Regions from separate parts of the Peribacillus phoenicis genome, predicted to be linked through region 3. Evidence: riboswitches for the same ligand, from Rfam matches in the RefSeq annotation. Region 3 holds a riboswitch; each other region holds the start of a gene.
What was found. Region 3 has a riboswitch for cyclic di-AMP ahead of ABC374_RS20545 (APC family permease). Riboswitches for the same ligand answer to the same signal wherever they lie in the genome.
Positions count from the first base shown of each region.

Region 1: linked by a shared signal. The riboswitch ahead of ABC374_RS01620 (TrkH family potassium uptake protein) and the one ahead of ABC374_RS20545 (APC family permease) in region 3 are both predicted to bind cyclic di-AMP.
Region 2: linked by a shared signal. The riboswitch ahead of ABC374_RS27870 (cation:dicarboxylate symporter family transporter) and the one ahead of ABC374_RS20545 (APC family permease) in region 3 are both predicted to bind cyclic di-AMP.

Region 1 is NZ_JBDFMF010000001.1:328,401-339,410, forward strand. It holds gene ABC374_RS01605 (class I SAM-dependent methyltransferase) at 17-718, shown strand; gene ABC374_RS01610 (STAS domain-containing protein) at 1,087-1,920, shown strand; gene ABC374_RS01615 (potassium channel family protein) at 2,055-2,711, opposite strand; gene ABC374_RS01620 (TrkH family potassium uptake protein) at 2,735-4,066, opposite strand; cyclic di-AMP (ydaO/yuaA leader) riboswitch at 4,241-4,383, opposite strand; gene ABC374_RS01625 (hypothetical protein) at 4,713-4,904, shown strand; gene ABC374_RS01630 (MFS transporter) at 5,239-6,498, shown strand; gene ABC374_RS01635 (TetR/AcrR family transcriptional regulator) at 6,544-7,143, opposite strand; gene ABC374_RS01640 (ABC transporter ATP-binding protein) at 7,261-7,986, shown strand; gene ABC374_RS01645 (ABC transporter permease) at 7,983-8,999, shown strand; gene ABC374_RS01650 (GNAT family N-acetyltransferase) at 9,089-9,538, opposite strand; gene ABC374_RS01655 (MerR family transcriptional regulator) at 9,645-10,469, shown strand; gene ABC374_RS01660 (VanZ family protein) at 10,670-11,010, shown strand, end outside.
Region 2 is NZ_JBDFMF010000004.1:139,560-150,569, reverse strand. It holds gene ABC374_RS27895 (efflux RND transporter permease subunit) at 1-524, opposite strand, end outside; gene ABC374_RS27890 (TetR/AcrR family transcriptional regulator) at 714-1,592, shown strand; gene ABC374_RS27885 (diacylglycerol/lipid kinase family protein) at 1,722-2,615, shown strand; gene ABC374_RS27880 (hypothetical protein) at 2,745-3,407, shown strand; gene ABC374_RS27875 (efflux RND transporter periplasmic adaptor subunit) at 3,422-4,681, shown strand; cyclic di-AMP (ydaO/yuaA leader) riboswitch at 4,883-5,030, shown strand; gene ABC374_RS27870 (cation:dicarboxylate symporter family transporter) at 5,204-6,463, shown strand; gene ABC374_RS27865 (class I SAM-dependent methyltransferase) at 6,523-7,266, opposite strand; gene ABC374_RS27860 (hypothetical protein) at 7,472-8,254, shown strand; gene ABC374_RS27855 (hypothetical protein) at 8,394-8,540, shown strand; gene ABC374_RS27850 (D-alanine--D-alanine ligase) at 8,725-9,807, shown strand; gene ABC374_RS27845 (UDP-N-acetylmuramoyl-tripeptide--D-alanyl-D-alanine ligase) at 9,960-11,010, shown strand, end outside.
Region 3 is NZ_JBDFMF010000001.1:4,178,941-4,189,950, reverse strand. It holds gene ABC374_RS20585 (amino acid permease) at 1-1,332, opposite strand; gene ABC374_RS20580 (YjcZ family sporulation protein) at 1,804-1,866, shown strand; gene ABC374_RS20575 (cytochrome P450) at 2,227-2,967, opposite strand; gene ABC374_RS20570 (bacitracin ABC transporter ATP-binding protein) at 3,396-3,536, opposite strand; gene galU (UTP--glucose-1-phosphate uridylyltransferase GalU) at 3,792-4,652, opposite strand; gene ABC374_RS20560 (DUF6044 family protein) at 4,824-6,494, shown strand; gene ABC374_RS20555 (glycosyltransferase family 2 protein) at 6,510-7,532, shown strand; gene ABC374_RS20550 (GtrA family protein) at 7,492-7,947, shown strand; cyclic di-AMP (ydaO/yuaA leader) riboswitch at 8,272-8,417, shown strand; gene ABC374_RS20545 (APC family permease) at 8,556-10,382, shown strand; gene ABC374_RS20540 (RhaT/GlcU family sugar-proton symporter) at 10,811-11,010, shown strand, end outside.

The sequences.
Region 1 (11,010 bases), 3.9 Mb from region 3:
GGAAGAGGTGATGGTTTTGTCCGAGACGATAACAACCTATGAAGATCTATTGAATATGCTCGACTCGTTATTGCGTGAGCCAACTGGATTCTGGAATGGTTTTTATGAAGACCGCTCCAAAGGGGTTCCCTTTTTCGAAAATTTCCCTGATGAAAATTTGGTTGCATATTTTGATGGTGGGTTAATCCGGCCAGGAAAGGTTCTTGAGCTTGGGTGCGGACCTGGGAGAAATGCCATTTACCTTGCTCAAAAGGGCTTTACCGTCGATGCGGTGGATCTTTCAAAGGAAGCCCTTGAATGGGGGAAAGAACGATCGGCAGAAAAGAAAGTGCACGTGAACTTCATTCAAAGGAATATATTTGATTTGGACATTGAGGAAGGGCAATATGACTTCGTCTTTGATTCAGGTTGTTTTCACCATATTGCTCCACATAGAAGGATCAATTATTTGGAGATGGTGAAAAAGGCGTTAAGGCCTAAGGGATTGTATTCGATTACTTGTTTTGTCGAGGGCGGCATATTGGGTGGTGCCGATATTTCGGATTGGGAAGTATATAGGCAAAGAAGCCTTAAAGGCGGATTAGGTTTTACGGAAGAAAAACTCAGAAAGATATTCAAGGATTTTGAAGTGGTGGAAATACGTAAAATGAGGAAAATGGAACAATCGGATGAAACCTTTGGGGTGCAAGGTTTATGGACGGCTTTATTTATGAAATGAGAAGGCGAAAGGGTTTTAAACGGAGGATCTGGGATCAGGTCCTATTTGCGTGGAAATTGTTAACAAAAAATAAAAATGGTAAACTATAACAATACAATAGAATTTTAGGAACGTAGATTTACCAGAATGATAGATGAAGGCTTTTGCTGATCTTTTTTTTAAAAAAAACAGTGGTTGCATGGTTTCAAAAACAGCTGGGAAGGTATATGGAAAGAGGGGCAATTGGGCATCAGAGCATAAGATTTTAAGTATGGAAGAGGTTATCTTCGATGCTTACTTTGTTGATAATATTTCAATACCCTGACAATGCCGTTTTCAGCGTTAGATTTATCGATTGCTTTTTATAAAAAACTAAATAGGAGGAGTTTATGCACGTAAATAAAGAATTATATTCCTTTTTATTGGGTGTGGCAGCACAACTGACTGAGGATTGGTACGCATCATTGAATAAAAGTGATAAGGCGGGTGTTTATAGTTCATCCGATCCCAAAGTGATTAAAAAACTTAAGCAGCAAAATAATGAATTCCATTTACGTTTCTTTCAGGTCTTTGATACAGAGGAGAGGGAATTCTTTAAGCAGCTTGGTGATTGGATTGAAGATATCGGTCAGGATGAGCAGCATTTAAACACACCCATCTATTTTATATTGAGGGAGTTTTTCCGAACGCAAGAGCAATACCTGGATTATATTGACCGGTTTGTGAAATTGCATGGAGATCAATATACACAGGAGGAAATAAACTCCTGGTATCGGATAGTGGTGAAGGTGTTCAGTGAAGTGATGGAGAGGTTTACGGAAGCCAATCATAGATATGCCAATAAAATTATGAAAGCCCAACAGGCAACGATCGATGAATTGAGCACGCCCATCATTTCGCTAAAAGATAACACGGCATTGCTTCCCCTGATAGGCGATATTGACACGGCGAGGGGCATGTCCTTGCTTGAAATCACATTACAAAAGTGCGCTGAAAAAAATGTCACCAGACTTTTCATTGACCTATCTGGCGTTCATGCGATAGACAGCGGATCCGCACACCAGCTGTCTCAATTGATTGAATCCTTACATTTGATCGGAATTCAAACAACCCTTTCAGGACTTCGGCCGGAAATCGCCATGACTGCCGTTAAGCTTCAACTGCCTTTTGATAAAGTGACGATAAAGTCCACTCTTGCCCAAGCGATCAGTACGATAAAATAATACATACATATCCAGGGCACGGGGATGCTCGTTATGAATTTCATCGAGAAGACCTCCATATGGCGGTCTTCTCGTAGTATTAGCATTCAAAATAGGTATCGGGCTACATAAAGCAAGAGCCGGAACCTGCCGGATTATTCAATATTGGCAAAGACGGCCAGATCTTCTTTATTGCCAACCACTAAAAGCATATCTTTTTCATGGATATCCTGATCCGGTGAGGGTGCAATGATAATTTCTCCATTACTCACGATGGCAATGACGCTGATATTATATTTTGCCCGTAAATCAAGCTCCCTGAGGCTTTTTCCCTTCATGCTCATGGGGAGGATGATTTCCTCGATATTGTATTCTTTAGAGAGCTCTATATAGTTCAGCATGTTAGGGGAAAGGAGCTGATTCGCGACCCGTTCCCCCATATCCCTCTCAGGATAGATGACCCAGTCGGCACCGACTTTTGTGAGCACCTGACCGTGATTTTTATTAAGTGCTTTGGCAATGACCTTTTTGATCCCAAGCTCTTTTAAAAGCAAGGTAGTTAAAATGCTCGATTGCATGTCATTTCCGATGGCTACGATGACACAATCGAAATTACGGATTCCGATTGCTTTCAATGTCTCTTCTTCAGTCGTGTCCGCCATGACCGCATGGGTAACGTTCAGTTCCGCATTCTCGACTCTTTCCTCGTTGACATCAATACCCAAAACCTCTTGACCGGCCGTATATAATCTATGGGCCACACTGGTTCCAAATCTGCCTAAACCTATCACGGCGTATTGTCGTTTTCCCATCTTTTACACTCCTCCATTCATTATTAACCAATCATGATTTTCCCTTTTGGCCGGCGGAACGGATCTGGCTTGCGCCTCATGGCGATAGCAAAGGCCAAAGTCAAAGGACCCACCCGGCCTGCAAACATCGTGAAAATGATGAGCATCCGGCCAACCGGTGATAATTCTGGGGTCAAACCCATTGAAAGTCCCACGGTGGCGAAAGCTGAAGTGGCTTCGAACAAAATCATCAAGAAGTCAGTTCCGCTTTCAGTGATGGTCAGCAGAATGGAGATGATTGAAACCACGAATACACCAATGAATGTGACGGATAATGCTTTAAAAATCGTTTCACTCACGATGCGGTGGCGGAACAATACCACATCACCCTTACCTTTGATCTGTGACCAAACCGTTCCGACAAGCGTCGCCAATGTAGTCGTTTTAATCCCGCCGCCAGTCGATCCGGGTGATGCCCCAACGAACATCAAGAAAATGATGAGCAGTAATGTAGGCTGAGTTAAATCAGGGATATTCAGCGTGTTGGAGCCTGCCGTCCGTGGTGATACCGATTGAAATAAAGACGACAGCGTTTTACCCATGAAAGATAAAGGCTGCAATGTCTTTGGGTTATCAAACTCGAATAAAAAGATTAAAACCGCTCCGGCAATCGTAAGGGTCAAGCTAGTCGTCAGAACTATCTTCGTATGTACGGATAAACGATGTGTATTCCGATATTCGTATATTTCATTCATCACGATAAAGCCTATCCCGCCAAACGTGATGAGGAAGGCGACGGTAAGGGTTACGAATGGATCCGATACATAAGGGGTCAAACTCCTGAATTCCCCCATTAAATCAAATCCGGCATTATTGAAATTCGAGATGGAATGAAAAACACCGTAATAGATCGCCTTGCCGATTGGCATGTCAAAAGAAAAGCGAATCGATAAAATAAGTGCACCCATGCCCTCAATGATGGCCGTGAAAATTAAAAGCCGTTTCACTAATCTGACTACACCCGCCATGGATAGATTATTTAAGGACTCCTGCAGAACTAACCTGCCTTTTAAAGAAATCTTTTTGCCTAATAATAAAAAGAAAAACGTCGCAAATGTCATGAACCCTAAGCCGCCTACCTGAATCAATGTTAGGATGACCAACTCACCAAAAGTGGTGAAGGTCGATCCCGTATCCACTACGACCAGTCCTGTTACACATGTAGCTGAAGTCGAGGTGAATAAAGCATCCAGAAAAGAAAGACCATTGCCATTTTCTGTGGAAATCGGCAGGGTCAATAAATAGGCCCCAATAAGTATCAGGATGGCAAAGCCGAGTACAAGTATTTTTGGCGGATCCAATAAAATTTTTGTCATTCTCAAATGATCATCCCTACCCATAAAAAAATTGTGTAAAACTGTATGACATTTCAATCATCAATCTGCTTTTCGAATCTTTTTAAAGGCATAATAAAAAGACCTGCGAAAACATCGAATAGCTGTATTGCCACAAAAAGCGTGCAAAAAAGCTCCCGAAATAGGCGGTCTTATGACCTCCTTCGCTTTAGCCGACGAAGTTAGCTGACGGGTAGGATGGCGAAAGAGCTGATCTCATCCCTTCTGCAAGGCAGAATTAACCCCAAATGATTGGGTCCTCCGTACTCATTTTCCATGAGTTTTGGCCGAAATGCATTAAATTGATAAACGTATTCTACTCCCATCATTTAGCAGTTGTAAACCCCTAAATCGTAAAAAAATATTTCTTTAACAAAACTGAAAATTTACGTTTTATTTACATTTAGAAAACGTATTGACAAATATTAGTTAGCACATTATGATAGGTTCGATTAATCCAATTATGATAACCGGCATCGATGTACTTTATTCAATAGTTTCAAACAAAACATGCTATTGCGAATCAAAATTTGTAACATATATATTATGTTTCTTTTGTAAAAGATAAAGGTAAAAGCAGTACATTATTATTTAAATTCAATACATTTTATTAAAAAGGCGGGCAATTATGGAGAAGACGTTCAATAGATATGTTATTAATGCTACAGGCAAGGGTGGCCAAACATATTTAACACAATGCCAGGATAAAGATGCACTTAGGAAATGGATAGCCGATCATGAGGATCAAATCATCATGAATGAGTTAAGGATAACGGATAAGAAAAAGAATCCGTTTTTAAAATTGTTTTCCCTAAGGTAATTCAACTGAATCCAACATTCATTAGCGGTATTCAATTATGTATTCCTGTGTTCTATCCGGAACGCTGAGCGAAAAATCCATATCTTGTTTTGCTTTTAAACTCATTTATTTTGAATGAGTTTTTTTGCGTTATTTACATTATAAAAACATTAATGTTAAAATTTAGTAGTTAAGTAGGCGTAAAGAGGAGAAAAGTAAATGAAATGACCACTTTCCAAAAGAGCCTTTAACGACAGCCGAGGATAGTTAGGGGGGGCACCGCAAATTGATCTCGTCCCGAGACGCATTGCTGGGGGACCGGGTTTTTTATTGTTCGGTCAAAGGGGGAGAAGCGATGAAATTAAGAAATACATTAGTATCTTGGAAATACCCTTCCATTCTTTTGTGCGGAATAGGAATCTCCAACTTTGGTTCTTGGGTTTATTTCATTGCCCTTAATTTAATCGTTCTGGATATGACTGATTCAGCCTTGGCGGTAGCTGGTCTTTATATCGTTAAACCGATGGCTTCCATATTAACGAATGTGTGGGCAGGCAGCGTGATCGACCGGATAAATAAGCGGAATCTGATGGTGGCACTTGACCTATTTCGCACGGTATTCATAGCATTGCTGCCATTGACTTCTTCTATTTGGGTCATCTATTCCCTTGTCTTCGTGGTCAATATGGCAGGGGCCATGTTCGTAACAACATCAAGGTCGTATATTACAAAATTAATTCCCATTGAACAGAGGAAACGATTTAACTCATTACGAAGCTTAATGGATTCTGGAGCTTTTTTGATTGGACCGGCGCTAGCGGGGATCCTTTTCATGATCGGTACGCCCGTTTTAGCGATTTATATTAACGCGGCTGCCTTATTACTATCCGGTATCATCACCCTATTCATGCCTAATCTTGAAAAGGATCATCCCCTTGAACAATCCAGTCATTACCTGTCTTGGACCATCATGAAAAAGGATTGGGGCATCGTCCTGGACTTCAGCCGGAAATCTTCCTACATCATGCTCATTTATTTCTTATTCAGCTGCATGGTGGTGATGGAAACGGCCATCGATTCCCAAGAAGCGGCGTTTGCCAAGGCCGTGCTCCTTTTGTCGGACAGCGATTACGGATTCCTTGTAAGCATCGCCGGGGCAGGCATCATTGCTGGGGCCATAGTCAATGTCGTATTCATCAGTAAAGTGAAAATCTCGCACATGATCGGTCTTGGATTTTTATTTGTCTCGATAGGTTATATGATCTTTGCCTTTTCGAATTCCTTTTCAATGGCCGCCATCGGTTTTTTCATCATTGCCTTTTCATTGGCTTTTGCCAACACCGGCTTTCAAACCTTTTATCAAAATAATATTCCGGTGGACATCATGGGCAGGGTCGGAAGTGTTTTTGGCTTGTTAGAAGCATTATTGATCATCATATCTACCGCAATTGTTGGTGTTTCAGCTCATTTCATTTCGATTCGGTTCGTGGTGATTTCAGGTTCCATGATCATGTTCGCTTTATCAATTTTATTGTCGATGCTTAGTATGAATACCTCCAAAAGGAGGTATTATTCCGTTGGTGATGTAGAGGTAGAAGCTAAGGAAAAGATGTAATCCGATTTAAAGGCATGTTGATGGAACATGCCTTTAATGAATCGTTCATTGGATGAATGTGCGCAATTGGCTGATGAAGTTCAAGATTTGAAAATGGATTTTCGCCATTTCTTCCGCCGTTTGTTCTTCACAGTTCTCTAGCCACTCAGTAATCACCCCTAAAATCGCCGATGTAAGGAAGGCGTGCATATACATGCGGAATGCTTCTTCTTTAGCTGCTGGATGCAGGCTGATCAAACGCTCCAACAGTACTTCACCGAAAACTCGCTTTATTTTTTTCGCAAAAGAAGGATCGCCCTGATCACCAAGAATGGCCCTTAATGCGTGAGCATGTTCACTGATGAATTGAAAAATCGCTATGAAAGGCGGGTAAAGTTGTTGTTGATGAAGAGCCAAAAAAGCCTCTTTCGGCAAAATGGCAGTAATGCGGGTTTGAAGTTCATGTAACAATTCTTGCTGTAAGTGATCCATCAATTCATATTTATCTGTGTAATGCAAATAGAATGTGCCCCGATTAATGTTGGCTCGCTCTGCAATTTTCTTCACTGATACATGTGAGAACCCCTCTGCTTCAATGAGTGCAATAAAATGATGTTGTATCTGCTTTTTCGTCTTTTGTACCATATCCTCATGAATCGATGCCATGGAATGTCTCCTTCACTAAACATTTTTCCAAATGTGTTGATTGTATTAGACCGACTGCTGCCTTAGAATGATGATACACTCAACACCGTGTTAATTAAAGAGGGAGGATGTGTGTGAATGAAAAATGCGATTTCCATTGAAGGAATGGCTAAGGGTTTTCAGCAGAAGAAGGTCATTCAGCCATTGAGCCTGAATATTGAAAAAAGCGGAATTTTTGGATTATTAGGTCCATCCGGATGCGGAAAGACGACCTTGATTAAAATGATTGTCGGATTGATTAAGCCCGATGCGGGTAAAGTCACGGTTCTGGATCATGAAGTGCCAAATGAAGCATTGTTAATGGATGTCGGCTATATGGCACAGTCCGATGCTTTATATACAGAACTGACGGGAGCTGAAAACCTCGAATTTTTTGCGAAGCTATACCGTTTTTCGAAAAAGGAACGAAGGGAACGCATTCAATATGCAGCTGAAATCGTACAGTTGACGAATGATTTGAACGTACGGGTTGCCCATTATTCAGGGGGAATGAAACGCCGTCTGTCACTTGCGGTTGCACTCATCCAAAATCCGGAGATTCTCATTTTGGATGAACCGACAGTAGGAATAGACCCTTTGCTGAAACAATCGATTTGGCAGGAACTTGAGCGTTTAAGAAATGAAGATGATAAGACGATCATCATCACGACGCATGTGATGGATGAAGCGGAACGATGCGATAAACTGGCGATGCTGCGTGAAGGTGAAATCATCGCGGCAGGAACCCCTGCAGCTTTAAAAGCAAAATTTGCCGTAGAAACGCTAGATGATGTTTTTTTAAGGATTGGAGGCAGCATGAAATGAGAATTGCCTCTCTTGTTACTCGTATTACCCAGCAGATGCGCCGGGATCGAAGGACGCTCGCTTTATTTTTCCTGGCTCCATTGCTCATTTTAACGCTCATGTATTTTATTTTCGATACAGAAGCAAGTGATTTGAAAATCGTTGTTACAGGCAGTGATGAAACGATCGTTAAAGCATTGAAAAAAGCGGATTTTCAAGTAACGGCTGCTAAGGAATTCTCACAGGAAAAGATGATTGAAAAGGATACGGATGGCTGGCTGCATGTTGAAAATGGCAAAATGAAACTCACACTATTGAACGACGAACCGACCCGTGCAAAGGCCGTTCAAATGCAAATGATGCAAGGCTTGCAAGGGAATGAAAAAAACACACCTTCCATTGAGGAGCAATATGTTTACGGAGATGCCAACACGAAGGGTTTTGATACCTTCAGTCCGATGCTCGTCAGCTTTTTTGTTTTCTTCTTTGTATTTTTAATAGCGGGGATTGCGCTTTTGAAGGAGCGTACAAGTGGTACGTTGGAACGGCTGCTTGCCACCCCGATTAAAAGATACGAAATCGTAGCGGGCTATGTGATCGGATATGGCTTATTTGCTCTCGTTCAAACGATAATTGTCGTACTATATGCTGTCAATGTGTTGGACATCGTCCTTGTTGGCTCCATTTGGCTCGTTTTACTGACGAATATACTGGTCGCGCTCGTTGCATTATCGCTCGGTACATTACTATCGAGTTTCGCGACATCTGAATTCCAAATGGTACAATTCATTCCGCTGGTCATCGTGCCGCAAGTCTTCTTTACAGGGATTTTCCCATTGGATGGCATGTCAGACTGGCTCCAAAAAATCGGCAAGATCATGCCTCTCTATTACGCATCTGATGCCATGAACGGCATTATGTACAAAGGCTTCACGTTCAATGAGGTCTTACTGGATCTGCTCATTCTCCTGACCTTTGCCATCGTTTTTATCACCATCAATATCATTAGTTTAAAAAAATACCGTGCACTATAGCTCTTTAAAAAAAGCCGGATTCCTGGAACATGAGGAACCGGCTTTTTTGTTTTCTGGACATACTTTTGAGTTAAAAAGGATATAGATACTTATACCTTTTTGATCATGACCTTTTCATTGTTATAATCTGATTCGCCATTGAATGCAAAGCCGAATTTCCTATACAAATTAAGGGCAGCCTGATTATCTTCGACTATGCTTAAATAGATTTCAGGACAATCATATTCTTCTATTATTCTTTTTATTAAAGCCTCCAACATGATGCTTCCAAGCCCGAAACCCTGATGTGCAGCGTCAATGAAAAAGCGGTCTAACCACACTCTGCCATTTTCGCCTTCCCCAGGGAAAAATCCATACATCGCAAAGCCGACCAAGATATCATCATAATAGAGCCCAACTGGCCTGTAATATTTACATTCCTTAGCGTCTTTTAAACATTGTTCAGTCGTTTCGATGTAAGCCTTTTGCTTTTCGTATATTCGCAATTTCAAAATATCCGTCACATTTTCGTTCGAGACTTCATATATAGTGGTCTTCATCATTTATTTTCCTTCCTCATTTCGCACCTGGTTATCCGCTTTGTTATCATGATATATTAATACCCTAAGGTATATGGTTACCATATAGTCAAGAGGAGAGATCGTAATGCCCGATGGAAATGTAGGCAAATATTTTACTACTGGCGAATTCGCCAAATTATGCAATGTAAAAAAACAAACGCTCATTCATTATGATGAGATTGGGCTTCTTACTCCCGATTTAAAAAACGAAAAGGGCTATCGGTATTACTCTTATCAACAATTTGAAGTTTTTTCGGTCATCACGCTTTTAAAAGAATTCAATATGCCTTTGAAAGAGATCAAATGGTTTCTTACTAACAGGTCACCTATGGAACTAATTGAACTTTTCAAAGAAAAGACCATAGAATTAGAAAAAAAGATAAAGAACCTTCACAGAGTGCAGAAGATCATTGAAACGAAAATATCCCTCACTGAAAAAGCGATTTGTATGGATGACTCTCAAATCACCTTGAAACTTCAGGAGGAAGAACAGCTCTTCCTTAGTGAATCCATCCTGAACTCTTCTGATGCCGTATTCTTAAAATCTACATCTGACTTCATTGATTTCTGTAATGAGAATGAATTTTATACAGGATTCCCTATCGGTGCCATGATTAGTAAAGAAAACATCATCGATGGGAATCATGATGACTATTCATTTTTGTACACGAAAGTCATGGAAAAGCACCCAGCCCACACTTTCTATTCAAAACCTAAGGGACTCTATGTTGTTGCCTATCATAAAGGCAGTTATAAAAATATCTCCGAAACGTACGAAAGAATATTACAATTCATGGAGAGTGAAAACTTGAACCTCAAATCGTTTGCGTACGAAGAATACATCTTGGATGAAGTCGCGGTAAAGGGGTATGAAAATTACCTGACGCAAATCATGGTTGAGGTGGAATGAGATTGGGGGGATTTTACATAGTTCAGGCGAGGACTAAAACATGCGAATGAATCATTCCAAGCAATGCCATTAGCCTTGAAAAAGCTTTTCCTTGACGGTTTTCTAATGACAGGTTAATGCAGTTTGTTGACGGGTTGTTAAAGTTGTCCTAGGATATAAGGATATGAATTGATTTGGTAATAAATAGAAGGGGGAGTTATATGTCTCTAAAATCGGTCATGCTTTCCCTTTTGCTGTCGCAAGTAATGTTTTTGTGCGGTTTGCCTTTTTTTCTTCAGCTTCTATTATTTTTGAATCCTTTGGTGATCATGGTTGTCTGGTTTTGTATCCTTCTTTTCGTTTCGTTTGCGGTTCTTTATTTTCGAGGTGAAACGATCAGAATTCCGCGCCTTTTATGGCAGGCAGTATTGTTTGGCTACAGTTTATCATTATTGGTTTTGCTGTTCTTTCGACCAGAGGGGCAGGTATATTCGTATAATTTGATTCCTTTTTCTACGATTCTTTCCTATTTATCGAATGAAATGAATGGGCTTGTATCATT
Region 2 (11,010 bases), on a different contig from region 3:
ATTGATACGGATGTCACGCCGTCAATCCCTTCAAGTTTAGGCACCAACACCTCTTCGACGTTTTTTGTAAGAGCTGGTAAATCAGAACCCTTATCTGTTACACTGAGGGCGACGACAGGAAAAGCGTTTAATTCTAATTTAGAGACGCTTGGGGCATCCACACCCTCAGGCAGTTCTAATTTCTCTAAAGCTTCTTTCACTTCTTTTACAGCGTCGTCCATATCCGTATCATAATCATATTGTAATTGGACGGAAGAGGCATTAGCCATGGACGAAGAACTGACTAATTCTACTCCTGGCAAATTTGTTACTTTCTGCTCAATCTGGTCCGTGAGTTTATCTGCTACTTCTTCAGGTGCAGCTCCAGGATATACAGTGGAGATGCTTATTAAAGGAGTCGAGATGCTTGGAATGGTTTCTTGTTTCATGTTTAAACCTGAGTATAAACCAGCTGCAACGATGATGATCGTAAGCAACCAAATTGCCAATTTATTCTTTAATGAAAATTTAATTATTGAATTCAAGCTTGTACCCTCCATACATAAAATTGTGACTAATCGGTCACAAGCTCAAATATATAGTATATGGATTATGATTGCAACAGATAATATTCGTTAGCGTTAACGTTGTGATTTCAAGGGTTTTGGGATACAATTTGGAAGATGTGACCCACTGGTCACCAACGGATAATTTTAAGAGATAGGATGAATTTGATGAAAGAAAAAAATAAGATGATCATAGATAAATCTGTAGAACTTTTCGCGGAGAAAGGCTATCATGCCACTTCCGTTCAGGAAATTGCTGAAAAATGTGGGATAGCAAAGGGGTTTTTTTATAATCATTTTAAGTCGAAGGAAGAATTACTGGTCTCCATTTTTAAATTTTATTATGAAGCGTTGACGGACTCATTGCTTGATCTTGAACTGGATGCTTCGTTGTCCAGTAAAGACAAGTTCATGAGGCAAATCACTGTTCACATTGAGCATATGACGGGAAATACCAACTTGATTCAAATGATGATGCAGGAACAAATGGTCCATATCAGCAAAGAACTAGATAGATTTTTACATTATATCCATGAAGAGGGCTTGATTTGGTTCAAGCGTAAAATCACTGAGTTATACCCGGGACTTTCGGCTGATCTTTTGCCGGATTGCACCATAATTTTGGATTCCCTTTTCAAAGGATATATCGGAATATTGATCAGGAAACAAAATGCTTTCGATGTGGAATTGTTACCTAGCTTCATATTGAACCGGATGGATTCAATTATCGCAAGCCTGCAGAACATGGAAGATCCATTATTGAAACAATTTCCCCTACCAGGATGCTCGATGCGGGATATGAGCCCAAAAGAGGAAATCCATTCGATCATCGTCAGGATGCTGGAAGTGGAAACACGTAAAGAAGAGGGCATGGATACACGTAAAAATACGGAAGCTTTAAAGGCGATCCAGGAAGAATTTTCAAAAGTTAGGCCAAGCCCCATCATCTTGGAAAGTCTTTTGTTATTTTTGGAAAAAAATGATAAAAGAAGTCCCTTGTCTTCAAAACTTATCTTAATGATGAAGGATTATTTGACAAGTTTATGAAGGCTTATCAGAAAGGGGCGTATAGCCTCTTTTTTTCATGATTCTTAATGAGTTTTAAAAGCGAGGGTTTAGGAAAAGGTAAAAGTGATGGGAAGAAAACAATTCTTTCTATAATATGGAGGCAAAATCATGCGATGGAAAAAGGGAATGCTGATTTATAATGAAAATGCCGGTAATGATAAACTCGAAAGGAATCTTGAGGGTTGTCTTCCAATAATAGCTCCGCATATTGATGAGTTTCTCATTATGAAAACGAAGGAAAAAGGCGATGCATGCCGTTTTTGCTTGGAATATGGTGAAGCCATGGATGTAGTTTTCGTTTTAGGAGGAGATGGAACGGTACATGAGTGTGTAAATGGCCTTTCGCCGCTTCCGAGGCGGCCGCTGTTTGGGGTTTTACCTGGAGGGACTTGCAATGACTTCTCCAGAACATTAAAGATTCCTCAAAATGTTCGTCAAGCTGCAGAAGCATTAGTGAATGGCAAGGTTCGTTCAATTGATATTGGCCAGGCCAACAACGATTATTTTTCTAATTTTTGGGGAGTAGGGCTTATTTCAGATGCATCAAGCAATATTGATGAGCAGGAAAAAAACAGGTTTGGAAAGATAGGATATTTATTAAGTGCTGTCAGGACGATTGGCGAGAATGCTCCCTTTTCCTATAAACTAAAATATGATGGGAATGTTATTGAAGGGGAAGCAGTTATGATTTTGGTTTTGAATGGTTGTTTTATCGGCACCAATTTATTGCCCTTTCCCATGATCAGTCCAGATGATGGACTCTTCGGCGTTGCCATCTTGGAAAATGCAAGCCTTGGTGCATTTTTAGAAATAATAGCGATGAAGCGTTCATGGACGCAAAATATGATCTCTGACTCTGGGGTGAATTATTTACAAGCCGATACCCTGACCATTGAAACCAAGAGGCCGCTTGATGTGGATATGGATGGAGAGAACTATAGACGAACTCCTGCACGCATTAAAGTCCTTGCCCAACATTTGTCAGTATTAACTCCAAATTAATATGGCGGATTAAATTTGAATGGGAATGATTATGTGTTTTTTTTGTATATTCATTCCTTATTTCTGCAATTGTTTCCAAAATAAGATAAAATATATGAAGATATATCAATTTTTGCAGGAGGTCCACATATGGTGTACCAGGTCAGATTAATAAAGGGCCTTTTAGAGCCTCATCGGAGTCGTTATCAGCTTCAAAATGCAGAGGCAGTCACAAAGCTTGGATTGAAATTACTATTTTTATATTTTCTTAGTCTTATAGTATTCGCCATTGGGGGATATTTTGGCATTGGTTCAGAATCATTTTCCAAAGAAATCACGAATATGAGTGCCGAAGAATTCGAAGGAGCAAAGTTGCTGATTTTGAGCGGCAACATAATAACAGGCATAATCGACCCTTCCATATACATATTTTTATCAGCTCTATTCTTTTGGATCGTTACAGATATCCCATATATAAAATTAGTCATCGTTCAAATGATTCTTTTTGTCTTGCAATTAGTGGAAAAAATATTTCTGATTCCTCTATTCGTTTTAATGGATATAGGCAGCGATGCCAATCCTTTTTCGTTGGGGATCATCAGTCAGTATTTTCTCAGAAGTGATTATTTCATTCATTTTTTCAGCGAAATCACCATTTTTCAATTTCTTATTATTGCTTTGCAATATTTTTATTTAAAGGAGTTTTCAGAACGAAATAATTATTTGGTCCTTTTAATGATTGTTCTATTCTATCTGGCCACATGGTTTGTTAAAGCCTTTTTAGCATACATCCAAGTTGGCGTATTTGTATAAGGCGGGTGAAATGAATGAGCGGGAAATGGAAAATGGCGGCGGTCTCCATTGCGTCGGTAGTGTTAATAACCGTTAATTTATACCTTATTGAAAAAAAAGAAAGCAAAGTGGAACGAACTGTTTTCGTTGAAAACTGGACAAAGGTAAAAAAAGATACAATTACGGATACTATTCAAACAAATGGGGTAATTAAACCTGTAGAAGAGTATGATATCTATTTTGACACCAAGAAAAATGATTTTAAGAAATTCCTTGTTAAAGAAGGCGATGCGATTACGGCTGGCTCCTCGTTGTTTGAGTATACGACGACTGAACTTGATGCTCTTAAAGCGAATTTAGAAGCGGAGAAAACGGAAGCTGAGGGAGAAATTGCAGGGATTGAGGAATTCATAGGGAAGTTGAGGTCTTATCAAGGGAACCTGACCAGTAACCCTGATAAAGCAGCCATTGATGAATCGGTGGAAAAAAACTTGAAAATTGATATAACAACAAGTTCCTCAGATCTTATTAAAAGTAACATTGAGCAAGAAATGTACAAGCAGGAGCTGGAAAAAAACAGCTTGAATGAAAAAGTGAAAATGCTTGACGCTAAATTAAGTTCAATTGAGGGTCAGTCCGGTGCGATCATGTCGACGAGTGAGGCTGATGGTGTAGTTAAAAATATCAATAAAAACCTGAATAATCCCATTATATCCATTGTTTCGACAAATATGGCAATTGAAGGGGATTTCACCGAAGAGGAAATGAAAAAGGCTGAAGTGGGCATGACTATAAAAGCAAGTTCCTCTGATTCAAAAACGGCATTGAAAGGGAAGATAGGCCGCATCCATTCCTATCCCGCTGAAGAGCCGTCATTAAAAAAAGATAACAGATTTCCATTTCAGGCACTAATCGAATCGGAAGGTGAAGAAACGGAAGCTTTGTTGGTGGGATCCAAAGTGAACCTTACTGTAATAACCAATGAGAAAGCAGGTGTCCTCTCCATTCCTATAGAGGCGGTACAATACCATAAACAGCCTTATGTTTACAAATTGACTAAAAAAGGCTATGTGGATAAACATTACATTACAAAAGGGCTTAAGGCTGAAGGGATGCAAGAAATCATAAAGGGACCGTCGGTGGGTGACGTCATTCTAATGGAGCCGGATGTGGCGAAGAACCATTCTTATTTTATTACCCCGATCCAATTTGAAAAAGTGAAAGCGGCAACTTATAAAAAATTCACCTCTAGGGAAAAAGTAAGATTTCTGTTGCTTGGCTTTTTGGAAAAATAACCGCTTCTTACATCAAGAGAGGTGATGTCAAATTAGTTCTTAATTATATATCAATATAACTTATGTGATTAAAAATCGGGAAGAGTAATTATAGATACAATAGTCTTTAATGCAGAATATTCAGACATATTTAAAGATTTTTTCTAGAACTAATGCGAATTAATATTTACAGATTATCATTTTTAGTATAATATTTTATTATAAGTTAACTCGCTTAATCTTATTCCAAGAACGGGGGACCCATTTTTGTGGATTTTATCCGCTAGGGGTGAATTCAGAAATGAAAGGGCATTTGTGTTTCCAATTCCTAACCCGACAGCTAACCTCGTCAGCGTCTTTAAGGGAACATGTGTGAATATTCACGCCAATAAGAAATCGACACATGAAGTGTCTTTTTTTTCGGCGTAAAGACAGAGTTTTTCAAAAAAAGAAAAATTACTTTCTTTTTATTAGTATCTTGTTTCCCTTACCGAGACAAAAATGTTTTTGCATCAAAGACTTTATGGAAGGTGAGGAAAGTAAATGAAGAAATTCAAATTAAGTTTAGCTAGCCAAATTTTCATTGGTTTAATTCTAGGGATTATCGTTGGTGCCATTTTTTATGGTAATGAGTCGGCCCAAAGCTTTTTACAGCCATTCGGAGACATTTTCCTACGAATGATTAAAATGATCGTAGTGCCGATCATCGTATCCAGCCTTATCGTTGCAGTTGCCGGTGTAGGTGATTTGAAAGCGGTAGGTAAACTAGGTGCTAAATCATTATCATACTTTGTTGTCGTAACTATGATAGCGATTGCTGTTGGTTTAATTTCAGCGAATATTATCCAGCCTGGTGCTGGTGTGAATATGGATAAACTGGAACAAACTGATATCTCCACATATGTTGATACAGCAGAAACTAAGCAGCATGAATCGTTCGTAGATACACTTGTACACATCGTACCATCCAATCCAGTTAAAGCAATGGTAGAAGGCGATATGCTAGCGATCATTTTCTTCTCCGTGTTGTTTGGACTTAGTATTGCGGCCATCGGTGAAAAAGGTAAACCAGTATTCCGTTTCTTCCAAGGTGTAGCTGAAGGAATGTTCTACCTGACTAACATGGTCATGAAATTCGCTCCTATCGGTGTATTTGCATTAATCGGTGTGACTATCTCCAAGTTCGGTTTGGAATCTTTAATTCCGTTAGGAAAGTTAGCGCTTTCTGTTTACGGAACAATGATTTTCTTTGTAATTGTCATCCTGGGTCTTATTGCAAAATTTGTAGGATTCAATATCTTTACATTGATTAAACTTCTAAAAGAAGAATTGATTCTTGCTTTCTCTACTGCAAGTTCTGAAGCGGTTCTTCCGAAAATCATGGAAAAAATGGAGAAAGCGGGATGTCCGAAACATATTGCTACATTTGTTATCCCGACTGGATACTCTTTTAACCTTGATGGTTCTACATTATACCAAGCGTTAGCAGCTATCTTCATCGCTCAAATGTACGGAATCGATTTAAGCGTGTATGAGCAAGTTACGCTGATGCTAGTGTTAATGATCACATCCAAAGGGATTGCTGGTGTACCAGGTGTATCTTTCGTAGTTCTTTTAGCGACATTGGGAACTGTCGGTATTCCTATTGAAGGTCTAGCATTTATTGCCGGTATCGACCGTATTCTTGATATGGGACGTACAGTAGTAAACGTTATCGGTAATTCACTTGCGGCAATCGTTATCTCTAAATGGGAAGGTCAATTCAACCCTCCTTCCAAAAAAGAATTAGAACAAGTTTCTTAATACAAAAAATCCAGAGTGACATTTCACTCTGGATTTTTTTTGAATTAAAAAGTTCTTCCTTATTTTTGGACGATCCAGAAGCGGCAATCGGAAGAGAAAGCGATGACATCATCGTTTTCATGGAATAATTCACTTCGATAAAAGCTTTCGATGACTGTAAACCGTGCTTCCTCCAGGCACTCATGGACTTCAAGTTTAGTTGGGATATGGAGGTAAGTATCTTCCTGAAGCGTCTTTCCGGATGTGAAAATATCCCCAAATTCATAAAGCCTCTCATCTTGTTTACCAACACACCAAATCATTTCCTCTTGCTCCCAAAAGTTCAGGTAATTTTCGTTTTTATCACGGTCATGTGTTGTGAAAATGAAGAGTCCTTCAGGTTTTAAAATACGGTTGATTTCTTTTAAAGCCAATGTGCGGTTTTTTCGCTGGGGAATTTGCATTAAACCATTAAAAGCGAAGATTGCTTTATCGAATGATGTGTCGTTGAAAGGGAGGTCGGTTGCATCGCCAAGGATAAAGGGTATGTCCAGGTTATATTCATGCCCAATTTTTTCGGCTTCATTAAGCATGGCAGGAGTCAGGTCGATTCCCGTTAGATTTTGGAATCCTTTTTTATATAGAGCGAAGGTGGTTCTTCCTGTACCGCATCCGATATCAAGGATTGCATCTTCCCGATTTAAATATTTTTCGAATGCATAATCCTCTGATTGCCACAAACCTAATTTTTTAGTTGCATCAGCATAAACGGAAGCGGCTCCATGAAAAGAATTAATGATAAAACCTTTTTCAATTTTATCCATGATTTAATCTTCATTCTTACTATAATATGGATATTTCTAGTTTGTCGAGTGTGTTCCTTAACATATTGGTTAATATGGAGTACATGTTTCGCATTATTCACATGGTGCTGATGATGATTAATATTGGGGGTTATATAACTTACGTGAAAACCCAAAAGTTTGGTAAAATAACATTATTGATTAAGAGCTCGGAGGGGGTCAGGTTATGAAGAATGATAGCAATGATATCTTATATATGTATATGCAGGCTTCCGAACGGTTTGTCCTTTTCAATGGACTCAATTTTCGTGAATTCGTCTATTCGCTGCCATATACCTTGGATTCCATCTTATTATTGAAACATGAATTCAATGGCGGGGAATACAATTTGAATGTCCTGCTAGAGAGTGCTTCATCTGAAGATATTGCGAAGCTAGTTAAAGAAAATGTCCGGGCATATGGAGATTTCTGTTGGATCGATTTTGAAGAAAGAGAAGGGTTGGATGAATTGGATGGAAGGGAAATAGCGGAACTATTATATTTAGGGCACGCAAAAACTCATCTGGATCCTCCGTTTTTCCGTAAATTGAATAATCAATTTGTGTACCTTGCCCAGGATGATGGCTGGTTCAATAAAATTTATTTTCGTTCTCTTTCGACATATTATAAGATGTTAGGAGGCCTGATTCCACTAAAGCTGGAGCTTTTAAAAGTAGAGAGGACTTGGCTTGGAATCAGAAAGAAAAGAGAGCTGACGGCGATTCCGGCAGAAATCATTTCTTCCTTGGCTCATATCCTGGCAGAGGGGCTCGTTTTTTCCTTTCGGCATGTTAAGTATACAAGAACGAAAATTGAGATACCGGCATGGGTCGTAGGGGATTATTTAAACATGGATGAAATGCATGATGACTTTTCAGGTAAAGATATTAAAGAGCCGGATGCCTTTATTATCTTCAATCGAAAAGAAAGGGTATGGGAAAGCGTTATTAAAAATACATCATTCTCCTGATTATCCAAACTTCCGAGGTTCGTGGAATGGATTATTTGGCACCTTTGAATTTTTTTAGGTGTAAGACTTACCATCTCATGCATAAAAGATAAGAGAGGGCGACGCACAGGATGTGCTAGCACAGGAGTTGCCACAGGATGTGGCGGTTTTAACCTGCGTTCCGCTTATGGTAATCATTGGAAAAGCGCCAATGATGGAAGTTTCGCTTTACCCCGCATTAACAGGCTGTAAGGAAAGCGGTGGCAAATGTAATGAAAAAGAAATGTGGTGGGCCAACAGCCTGTAAACGTTCGATTGCGACGCACAGGATGTGCTAGCACAGGAGTTGCCACAGGATGTGGCGGTTTTAACCTGTGTTCCGCTTATGGTAATCATTGGAGAAGCATCAATGATGGAAGTTTCGCTTTAACCATTTTAGTGTAAAGTGATACAATGAACATGGTTAAAAGAATATTGGAGGGTAATAACTCATGAAAACTAAACTTGGTTTGCTTTATGGTGGAAAATCTGCGGAGCATGAGGTTTCTATGCAGACGGCTTTAGCGGTCATTAAAGCTCTCGATTTAGCAAAGTTTGATATATATCCGATTTACATAACAAAAGAGGGTTCATGGATTAATGGACCGAAGTTAACAGGACCTGCCGAGAGTGTGGATGCATTGACATTTTCATCGGATAAATCGAGCTCGCCCCTTGCCTTGCAGGCACATTCAACTGAAGAAAATAGTAAATCAACAGGGTATGACGTAATTTTCCCATTGCTTCACGGACCAAATGGAGAAGATGGGACCGTGCAAGGGATGCTGGAACTATTGAACCTTCCTTATGTAGGGAATGGCGTATTGGCTTCATCAGCAGGAATGGATAAGGTCATCATGAAAAACATTTTTGCCCAGGCGGGACTTCCTCAAGTCAAATACACTTGGTTCATTCGTTCTGAATGGGAGAAGAATACTGAAAGTGCCATTAAAAAGGTAGCGGATGAATTGGGTTACCCTTGTTTTGTCAAACCTGCCAATTTAGGCTCCAGTGTCGGTATCAGCAAATGTAATGATGCTGATGAACTGGAAAAAGCGGTAGCGGAAGCTTTCCAATTCGATCGGAAGGTCATCATTGAAGAAGGGGTCGTAGCTCGTGAACTTGAGTTTGGAATACTTGGTAATGATGAACCGTCTTGTTCGGTGGCAGGCGAAATCATCCCTAAGAAAGATTTTGCCTTCTATGATTATTCAGCAAAATATGTTGACGGTAATTCTGCAATGGTCATTCCAGCGGAGATAACGGAAAGCGAGTATGCAGCTTTATCCGAAATGGCCATTACTGCCTTTAAGTCATTGGATTGCTCTGGATTGGTTCGCGCTGATTTCTTCTTAACGAATGAGGGGCAAATCTATATTAATGAAGTGAATACAATGCCTGGGTTTACTCCTTTCAGCATGTTTCCGTTATTGTGGAAGCACACAGGTGTCGACTATCCAGCGTTAATTGAAAAACTCGTGAAACTTGCCTTGGAACGTCATCAGGAAAAACAACAAATCAAATATACAGTTTGATCATGCAAGTAATGTATCAGTAAACTCCACAATCCATCTAGCATTGATTTGATGGATTCCAATCAGCAGGAACCGGTGCGATTTAAACTGGTTTCTGCTTCGTTTGGTTAATGGAGATCGATTAACGGTTCGATGAATGTAGGAGGAACAAAATGATAAAGAGAACGTTAAAACAAGTACATGAAATGGCAGAGGGATTGAATGATATCAGTCCATTCCAGTCCGAAGGTATTAATGGGGTTACCATCGATTCAAGAACGGTTAAGGAAGGATGTTTGTTCATTCCGCTTAAGGGTGAGCAGGTTGACGGCCATCAGTATGTCAAGCAAGCTTTAGAGCAAGGAGCTGCGGCTTCTTTTTGGCAAAGGGATGTTCCGAATCCTCCTGATGAGTTACCGATAATCATTGTCGAAAATACCGAGAAAGCACTTCAGCAATTGGCGCGTTCTTACCGTCAGCAGTTGAATATAAAAGTCATTGGGATAACAGGCAGCAACGGTAAGACGACTACGAAGGATATGACGGCTGCGCTGTTGGCCACTACCTATAAAGTTCATAAAACAAATGGGAACTTCAATAATCATTTAGGGTTGCCACTAACAGTGCTTTCTATGGCAGAGGATACTGAAGCCGCTGTGTTGGAAATGGGAATGAGCAGCCGCGGTGAAATCGAGTTCTTATCCAAAATGGCAAAGCCTGATGTTGCGATCATTACCAATATCGGTGAATCACACCTATTGGATTTAGGATCACGAGAGGAAATCGCGAATGCGAAGTTGGAAATTGTCGAAGGTTTGGCGAAAGATGGAACGCTGATATATCATGGTGATGAACCATTGCTCCGCAATCGGATCAAAAAGGATTTTCCTGATTTAAACGTAATATCTTTTGGACGTACGGAACAAAATGATTTATATCCACAGACCATTAACCAAGGGGCAGACAGTACCACGTTTACAATCGCAAGCGGTGATAAGGAAACCAATTATGAGATACCCGTTTTAGGCAATCATAATGTTCTTAATGCATTGGCAGCAATCTTGGTTGCTAAAGAATTCAATGTGGATGATTCAGCGATCCGTAAAGGTCTGTCGACCATTCAATTAACGAATATGAGGATGGAATTGGTCGAGGGCGCGAAAGGGCAGAAAATCATCAATGATGCGTATAATGCCAGCCCAACTTCAGTAAAGGCAGCAGTGG
Region 3 (11,010 bases):
TTATTTTTTTTGTTTGACAATAAAAGAAAGAAGGATAAATATCACTAACGTGACAAGACATACTGTGGTCCCAATGATGTTTTGCTTATTAAAGAGAAATGCCAAAAAGATAATGCTTAATGCCGTGATGGCTAATATAGTTGAATATGGGTACCATTTTACCCGGAATCCTGGTTTGCCAATGTATTGCTTACGCAGCTTCAATTGCGCGGAACAAATACTGATCCATAATAATAAAACCGTGAATCCAGGAATGGCCATAAGGTAGCTTAAAATCAGGTCGGGATACAAATAGGATAAAAACACACCAGCCAATATGCATAATGTAGTTAATAATATACCATTAAGCGGAATACCCTTTTTCGTTGTTTTTAAAAATGCCTTGGGCGCTTCCCCGTTCTGGGAAAGAGTGAACAGTGTCCTTGAGGTAGCGTATATACCTGAATTTGCAGCGGATAAGACAGCTGTTAACAGAACGAAATTCATGATATCGGCGGCTCCGGGAAGACCCGATAAGCTGAAAACCTGAACGAAAGGACTTACTTCAGTGCTTACTTGATTCCAAGGTATTACCCCGCAAATAATAAGTATCGGCAAGACATAGAAAAGAATCACCCGCCATACTGTTCCTTTAATGATTTTTGGTATGACTCGCTGACTATCTTTTGTTTCCGTGACGGCTACACCAATTAATTCTGCACCCCCATATGAAAACATTACCACTAAAAGTGCACTTAACATTCCGTCAATTCCTTGGGGGAAAAAACCACCATGTTCCGTGTAATTAGAAAATGAAGCGGAACTAGGAAAAAGTCCTAGCATGATCAAAGCTCCTAAAATAATAAAGGCAATTAAGGTTATTATTTTAATTCCTGCAAACCAAAATTCGAGTTCTCCATAGTATTTTACTTGAAACAAATTAATTCCTATTATTACTGAAGCGCAAAGTATGCTTAACAGCCATAATGGTACTGTAGGAAACCAATATTGTAGAAAACTGCCGGCTGCGACTATTTCTACAATGATCACGATAATCCAATTGAACCAATAGAGCCATCCGACAATGAAGGATAGTTGAAACCCAAAAGCTTTATTAATGAGATGCTGTACATTCAAATTTGGAAAAGCGGTTGCCATCTCCCCTAATGCGGCCATTACAATAAATAACAATAGCCCCCCTATTAAATAAGCTATTACAACACTTGGACCTGCCATATTTAATGTATCGGAACTCCCCTTAAAAATCCCGGTTCCTATCATTCCGGCTAAAGCAATGAACTGGACATGCCTCGGCAATAGGCCCTTTTTTAAATCTTGATGAGTCTTCTCCATTTTATTCATGCCTTTCCTTTTAATAAAATAGTCTATCAGTAAAACTAGGAAGTTCTTCTATTATTGAACGCTTTCACGTGCTAAAGTACTATATTAATATATCATGAATCGGAAAAATGTCAATTTAGGCAGGTAAACTGGAATAGATTTCTAATCAGCAAAGGTGGAATAGTTTTTATTATCTTAATATATTTGGATTTTATGAAATGAATCAAAGGAAAAAAACTGATAGGTGATTTTTTAGGGCTGGAATCGAATTTAATTTAACGAATAGTGCTAGGCAATTCTGCATTCTTTAAAATACATATTGAAAGGAGAGAAAAATAATTCTGTTTAATTCCATTATTAATGGCATTTGTTTGGTAGTGAATATGATGATGTAATAAGTTCAAGTCCTTCAATAAAAATGGATAAGGAAATGTTTCATATAGATGGCGGTTTTGGAATTGGCGGACGCTTCTTCTTTATAGCATTTTGTTTATCCTATTAGTGATTGTTGGAGCCAGCATTTGCGGCTGCGGGGGCAAGGGGTAAGGAACATACTGCAGAATAACAAAAAACCGACCATTTAAGGTCGGTTTTTCTTTTAATATAAGGTACGAAGCGGGAGAAGCTAACGAGACTATCCGTTTTCATATAAAAAGGGGAGAGGGGGCGGCTGTAGGTATTCGGTTTCTTGTATTGGTTCAATTTCGCTTAGAAATTCCAAATAACCGGTATATACCTGCGAGGCCATCCCTAAATAGTGCAATTCAGTGTGGATGATTCCCTTCCGTGGTGAATGGAGCATATACATTTTTTCATCCCTCCTTTCTAAAAGAATAGGCCACTCAGTCTTAGGCGTTAATCGAACCAATACGAATGTTATGTTTATATGAGATCATTCTTTTTACTTCAAAAATTGGATGCGCCAGGTTCGAAGGCTTCTGCATCTCTTTCTTCTATCACCATGTGCAGTCCACTCTTGGGTCTGAGTGTAAGGGATGGAAGGGGGGGTACTTCATGATGGTCAGGTGCAAGCTTTATCCTATACCGCTTTGCAATGCAGGCCAGGACAAATACAGCTTCCATCATGGCAAAATGATTGCCGATACAAACCCGCGGTCCTCCGCCAAATGGAAAGTAAGCGAACGCAGGCAGGCTTCTTATGAAGTTATTTTCAAATCGCTCAGGAATAAATGAATCCGGTTGATCAAAATACTCTGGATCATGCTGCATCACATAAGAATTTATTAGAATCATATCGCCTTTTTTAAAGCGATATCCTCCTATTACGACATCCTCCGTCACATCACGGGATAAGATATACAGTGGCGGGTACAGGCGAAGTGTTTCATGAATGATATTTTGAGTGTATGGTAATTTCATGAAGTCTTCAGGCTTGGGGGTCCCGTGACCGATTATGCTATTCACTTCACTGAAAAGCTTGGCTTGAATTTCTGGATGCTTCGAAATTGCGTACATTGCCCAGGAAAGAGCATTTGCTGTCGTTTCATGACCGGCAAGGAAAATAGTCATTAATTCATCACGGACCTGATGGCCTGTCATACCCAATCCGTCGTCGGCATCACGGGCGTCCATCAGGATCCCAAGCATGTCTTCATGTTTTACTGTGTCGTTCTTCCGTTTTTCAATAATGCCCTAAATCACTTTATCAAGTCTTTGTATCGCCTTTTTATATTCACGGTTGATTTTGGTGGGTACCCATAATGGCATACGGAAAATCTTTCTCATCCTTTTGACTGTAATTCTTAAAGCGGTTTCCAACGGTTTTCCAACAATTTCATACCAATCCTTGAATTCCATGCTGAACATCGTCTTGCTGATTATCCCGAGAGTGATGTCACATCATCAGCGTGGCTCAATGTGGTTTTTCCCCTTTCTTTAAAATAATTACATGTAATCATTCTATGAGGATCAGCTAAATTGGTTTGGACAAGTCGTTAAAGAAAGGGCGGATAATTCTATGAAGAAAAAAAGCTACTTAAGTTAGCCATAAAAAAACCTCTGGCTGAATAGAGCCAGAGGTTTTCAGGAAAGCATAAGATTTAATGATGTGGGATTTAACTTCTTTCTTCATCGTCCCCATGTTGGAAACGATCATTTTTTTCATTAATGGGCCCGCCAAATTCTGCATTGATTTCCTTAACCACTTGATCTAAGAATTCATCTGATATTATTGGATTATTAGTTTTTTTATGCATGTACAATCCTTTCTGGATATAGTTGTTTGGATAAATAATGAAGGATACGTTATCAACATAACCTCACTTTTAATAAATTATTCTATCTTTGTCCAACATTTTCACTTGCATTTACATTTCATGGAAGCATTAATAAAGACAGTTATATTTAGCTTAGAGATTATGGTACGTGGAAATGTTACCATCAAAGGGTTGAATCCAATGTGGAAATAGCCCAATCACCTCTAGGCAATTGGGCGTGGGTTATATACTTGATTAAGGGAACAGCAGCCTTAAATATGATATTAGCTGATCACGAAGTTCAGGTCGTTTCATGGCGAAATCTATTGAAGCTTGAAGGAAGCCGAATTTATCGCCGACGTCATATCGATTTCCTTCGATGATATACGAGTATAATGGTTCCTTTTCTAACAAAAGGTCTAAAGCTTCGGTAAGCTGGATCTCCCCCTTCCGATCGGGCTGTACGGTTTCAAGGATTTCAAAAATCTCAGGTGATAAAATATATCGGCCAATAATCGCCTGTGTTGAAGGTGCATCCTCCACTTTAGGCTTTTCCACTAAGTTTCTTACCAGAAATAAATCCTCATATCGTTCTTGGAAATTTACGATCCCATACTTGGAGACATCGGCAGGTGACACTTCCTTACATCCGATAATGCTCGCTTGAACCTTGTTATACCGCTCCATTAACTGCTTCAAAGCTGGAACCTGGCTATCCACGATATCATCCCCTAACAGGACGGCAAAAGGTTCGTCTCCGATAAATGTTTTGGCACATAATACTGCGTGGCCCAGACCTAAAGGTTCCTTTTGTCTTACATAGTGGATATCCACCATGTTGGAAATGTTCTCCACGATCTTAAGCAGCTCATTTTGACCTTTCATTTGCAGAAGCATTTCTAGTTCAATGGATTTATCGAAATGATCTTCAATGGCACGTTTGTTTTTACCCGTAACGATGATAATATCTGTAATCCCTGATTGAACCGCTTCCTCGATAATATATTGAATGGTCGGCTTATCGACAATCGGCAGCATTTCCTTTGGTTGAGCTTTCGTAGCAGGTAAAAATCGTGTTCCTAAACCGGCTGCTGGAATCACCGCTTTCTTTATCATAGCCCAGCCCCTTTTTAAGGTTCTTTTATACGCTTTTTGTTCTACCCTTCATTTTATGTGGCCATTGGTTGACCTATATCAAAAAAGGTTAAAATAAATCCCTGAAAAAGAATAGATTTACCTTTGAAGCAAATATTATGGATATATGAATTTGGTCAAGAGGTGTATATTTTGCCAATTGAAAAACAAGAGAGAAAACAAATCCTTTTTGCCTTACTCGTCATTGTTTTATATCTTTCTCCTTTATTCATCCTTGGAGAAAATGCGCATATTCGCGTACATGATAATTTGGATTCCAACCTTGCCTGGTATAAAGTCCTTTCAGAAAGCGGTGAGTTATTCGGTGCGATAGACGCCAAAATTCCCCAGATCATGAATGGACTTCCCCGAAATGCCTTTGGCAGTGAGTTCAGTATTATCGTTTGGCTTCATTCACTTTTTCCGACAATGGTTGCATATGCAATAAGCCAGGCATTAACAAGATTTATTGCATTCTTTGGTATGTATATCCTATTAAAGAAACATTTGGTTACAGGAAGCCAATCAGGTTGGATAAGGGTTGGAACATCCTTGGCCTTTGCCCTTACCCCATTTTGGCCATCGGGAATGCTCAGTACACTTGGGATGCCGCTTGCACTTTGGGCTTTTTTGAATATTCGCAGCAAGGATCATTCGTGGAAGAATTATTTGGTCCTTACACTTTTACCGCTTTATTCAAGCATCGTGCTTGGTTTTTTCTTTTTTCTTGTTGCAATGGGCTTTCTTTGGCTAACGGATGTGATCAGGAGAAAAGGGTGGAATATAACGTTCCTTCTTTCGATCGTGTACATGACCTTCATTTTTGGCTTGGTGGAGTATCGTTTGGTGTCTTCATTCATTTTTGATTCGGAGCCAAATAGTAGAGATGAATATTTTCACGCTAGGCTGCCGCTCGATTGGGTCATACAGCTTACTTTCAAAAATTTCGTTCTTGGACATACGCATGTCATGACTGTACATGCGCTTATCATCCTGCCGATAACAGTCTTTGCCCTTTATATCATTCTGACCAAAAAACTGTGGAGACAGGAAAAGGTATATGTTTTTTTATTCGGCTTGAATTTTATGCTCTCAGCGTGGTACGCATTTTGGTTTTATAAAGGATGGCTTCCTTTGACGGAAAGGTTTCACACCTTGGATACTTTTAATTTTGCCAGATTTCACTTTTTAAGGCCGATGGTGATTTACTTGGGGTTTGCCCTCGCGATAAAAATCATTTGGGAACACAGCGACTATGCTAAGAAAACCCTTTCTATTTTCATCGCCGTTCAAATTATGATTTTAATGGGTTTCAATGAAGAAATCACTCACAATAAAAAACCATCTTTCAAAGAGTTCTATTCAGAAAGCCTTTTTCAAGAAATAAAAGATCATATTGACCGTCCACAGGAAGAGTATCGTGTTGCTAGCATTGGGCTGCATCCTGCAATCGCACAATTTAATGGATTTTACACGCTCGATAGCTATAACAATTTCTATCCGCTTTCTTACAAACATCAATTTCGTCAAATAATTGAAAACGAATTGGCTAAGAATAAAAACATCAAAATCTACTTTGATGAATGGGGAGGACGTTGTTACCTATTTACCGATGAGCTTGGGAAGCATTATATGTTCAAGAAAGGCTCGAAGAAAGAGCTGGAAAATTTGGACCTTAAAATGGATGCGTTTAAAGGATTAGGCGGCAAGTATATATTTTCTTCCATCCCAATCAACAACGCGAAGGAAAACGGATTGGTGCTAGATAAGGTTTTCACGGAAAAAGGAAGCGTATGGAAAATTTATTTATACAGAGTCATGTGAAAAGGGGGGAATTGAATGAATTCACCGATAGTAACGATTGTTGTACCTTGTTATAACGAAGAAAGCGTTTTGCATGATACCATTTCCCAGCTTTGTGGATTGATGAGGGGATTAGTCGAAGAAAACGTTGTTTCTGGTCAAAGTAAAATTCTGCTGGTTGATGATGGAAGCAAAGATCAAACTTGGAAGATCATTTATAAGGAAACGATCAATAATGAATTTGTTCGCGGGCTAAAGCTTTCCCGGAATGCAGGACATCAAAATGCACTCCTGGCAGGTTTGTTTACAGCCAAAGAAGCCTCGGATTGTGTGATTTCCATTGATGCAGATTTACAGGATGATATTCAAGTCATCCCTGAATTCATTCGGAAATTCAATGAAGGATGTGAAATCGTATATGGTGTCCGCCAGAAAAGGGACCTTGATTCTTTTTTTAAGCGAACCTCTGCAACTGGTTTTTATAAATTGATGAACAAGATGGGGGTTAACCTTGTCTATAATCATGCCGATTTCCGGCTAATGAGCAAAAGGTCAATCGCGGAGTTGGAACGATTTGATGAAACGAATCTATTTTTACGGGGGATTGTTCCGCTCATTGGGTTTAAGACGGACTCTGTTTATTATGACCGAAAAGAAAGATTGGCTGGGGAAACGAAATATCCATTTAAGAAGATGGTTGCTTTTGCGCTTGATGGCATTACTTCCTTTTCGGTTACACCGATCCGGCTTGTATTATGGCTAGGATGTTTTTCCTTTTTCATTAGCTTACTCTTTGGGTCTTACTTTTTATGGTTAAAGTTTTATGGACAGACCGAAACTGGTTGGACCTCATTAATCACCTCCATATGGTTGATCGGCGGACTGCAGTTGATTGCTGTCGGCTTGATTGGGGAATATATCGGTAAAATCTATAATGAATCTAAACGCCGGCCTAAATATATTGTTGATCTGGATTTATTTAATCCGCTCGATTTAACAAAACGGGAGCAACTAGACAATGAACGGAACAGTATTGAAAAACTATCTAAAACACACTAACTCCTTTATCCGCTTTTTATTGGTTGGAATAGTCAATACAGCGGTTGGACTTTCCATCATGCTTTTTCTTATGAATGTTCTTGAATTATCTTACTGGGTCTCCACCTTTTTCGGCAATGGCACGGGAGCTGTAACGAGTTTTCTTTTGAACAGGACTTTTACTTTTAAAAGCGATATAGAATGGCGGCGAGGAGTTGCCCGTTTCTTTTGCGTCATCCTGATTTGCTATTCCGCCGCTTATTCTATAGGCCAAGCCATTGCAGAATCACTGGAAGGATCCGTTTCTTTATCCATACAACAAAATGTGGCTGTGCTGATAGGAACAATCTGTTATACAGTACTTAACTATCTTGGCCAGAAATACTTTGTCTTTAAAAAAAGCAATTTGAGACCAATTCAAGAAGGAAGGAACTAATAGGGTGGATCAGTTGAATAATGCCCCCGATTGGACGGGAATTAATGACTATCCAAGCTGGGGCAGATCTGTTTAATTTCGCCTCGCCATCTCCATGTGGCTGATCATTTTACCCTTTCGGACCACCTTTTGTTCATTGACTCCTTGATTATTTTCTTTTTAACCGTTTATTTACCTCTTATCCTTCCTTCAAATCCATGAGTTTGGAAGACTTATGTTCTATACGTCAAGAACAAAACCTCACTTACATATAATATTTTATTTTTAAGCAAAATTTTCATTTACATTTCCATTTCACGGGAGTATGATAATCAACAGTTTCATATTTCTAAATCGCTTAAACCTTATGGTGCGGGGGACCCGTTATTGGGATTGTTTACAATCCAAGGGGTGAATCCTTTTTAAAAGGTAGGGCTACTCTTAGGTCCGAATCCGACAGCTAACCTCGTAAGCGTTATATGAGAAGGAAGGTGGAGCTTGTTAGACAAAAAAATTAATGTCTACAGGTCTATTTAGCTATGACTTGTAGGCATTTTTGTGTTTCGTCTTGTTTTTTGCTACAGCTGGGCAACATAAACTTATAAATTAACTATGGTGGTGAATTCTTGATGTTATCTTCTATAAAAAGGTTCTTGATAGGGAGACCTTTAAAGTCAAATGCACTTGGTGAACAAAAGCTTAACAAAACAAAGGCTTTGGCGATATTATCTTCTGATGCTTTGTCTTCGGTTGCATATGGACCGGAGCAAATATTGATCGTTCTGATCACGGTCGGTGCTGCAGCATTCTGGTATTCAATCCCTATCGCGATCGGGGTATTGATCTTGTTAACTGCTTTGATTTTGTCCTATAGACAAATCATTTTCGCTTATCCGCATGGCGGGGGGGCATATGTAGTTTCAAAAAACAATTTAGGTGTCAATCCAGGGCTGATAGCCGGAGGATCTTTGCTGGTCGATTATATATTAACTGTGGCTGTTAGTGTTTCTGCAGGTACGGATGCAATCACGTCCGCTTTTCCCGGCCTGCATTCATATAATGTGGTCATAGCCATCATTTTCGTGATTCTACTTACAATCCTGAACCTTCGGGGGGTTACGGAGTCGGCCTCTGTTTTGGCCTATCCGGTGTACCTATTCGTTTTAGCATTGTTCATCTTGATTGGTGTTGGAATTTACAAGATTTTGACGGGAGGAGTTTCACCGGAATTGCACGCATCAATCGGGACTCCGGTCGCGGGCATCAGTTTATTTATACTGCTAAGGGCATTTGCATCAGGAAGCTCCGCATTGACAGGAGTCGAAGCGATTTCCAATGCAATCCCGAACTTTAAAGATCCAGCCCCGAATAATGCTGCGAAAACATTAATAGCGATGGGTTCATTGCTAGCTGTATTATTTTCGGGAATTGTATTCTTAGCCTATTATCTAAGCATTGTTCCGAGCGCAGAGGTAACGGTCGTCTCCCAGATTGCGGAAGAGATCTTTGGACGGAATTTCATGTATTTCTTCATTCAAGGTACGACTGCCTTGATCTTGATACTTGCGGCCAATACTGGCTATTCGGCTTTCCCTCTGCTTGCGGTGAATCTGGCAAAGGATAAATTCATACCAAGGGCGTTTACGATTAGAGGGGACCGATTAGGGTATTCCAATGGAATCATCATACTAGGACTTGCATCCATCATTTTAATAGTCGCATTTAAAGGACATACAGAAAATCTCATTCCGCTTTATGCGGTAGGGGTATTCATTCCATTTACGTTGTCCCAGACTGGGATGATTGTTAAATGGATTCGCGAAAAGCCAAAAGGCTGGATGATGAAACTAACCATTAATTCAATTGGTGCCATGATTAGCTTTATCGTCACGATGATATTCTTTTTAACCAAATTTACTCAGGTTTGGCCTGTTTTGATTTTTTTACCTATCATCATTTTAATTTTTCATCGAATTAGAAAGCATTATGAAGCAGTTGGTGACCAACTAAGGATTACAACATGTGAGCCGATCTTACCAATTGAAGGAAATATCATCATTGTACCTGTGGCGGGTATTACTCATGTGGTTGAGAACTCTTTAAATTATGCAAAATCTCTATCAGCAAATCAGGTTATTGCCGTTTATGTTGCTTTTGAAAGAGAAGATGAAAAGAAATTCGAGGAAAAATGGAAAAAATGGCAACCGGATGTAAGACTCGTTACACTGAATTCTTATTACAGAAGTATCATTCAGCCACTAACTAAATTTGTGGATACAGTTGAACATAAGGCCAGTGAAGCCAATTATAAAGTTACGGTGATCATCCCCCAATTCATTCCGAAGAAGGGCTGGCACAATATACTTCATAACCAATCAAGTTTACTGATTCGCGCCTACTTACTTTATAGAAGAAATGTGGTTGTTACGACAGTGCCATATCATTTGAAGAAGTAAGTTCATTTCCAAGAAAAGAAGCAAACATTGAACAGTTTTTTTATGGCTTGTACAATTTGGACGTTAATTTCCGCTCCAGGTACTCGCTTTCCGCGGGCGGTCAGGGAGCCTCCTCGGCTTGCGCCTGCGGGGTCTCCCTTAGACGCGCTTTTCCCGCAGGAGTCTCGCACCTTTCTCTCCAATCAACTTTGTTATAACATTTAGATAGAAGGAGTTAAAGGTTTGGTTTGGGAACATCATTGATGAAAGATATGTTTAGTATCAATAAAAAGGGCTGCCTCTGCAGCCCTTTTTGTGTTGAACACTATTTTTGGCAAAAACACTTCATAAAATTACCAAGGGTCAATTCAAAAAAAGCGAACATATTAAAAAGAAGACATAAGGAAATTTACTGCTTAGTTTTGAACTTACATATATGGGGGTTGAAAATGGATATATTATTAGCTCTCTTGCCGGCAATATTCTGGGGAAGCATCGTTTTATTTAATGTGAAACTCGGGGGTGGGCCCTATAGTCAAACACTGGGTACAACGATTGGCGCATTGATTTTTTCAATAGGTGTTTATATTTTTGCCGATATTAAGTTGTCATTGCTGGTGTTTGGAGTCGGAGTTGTTTCTGGATTGTT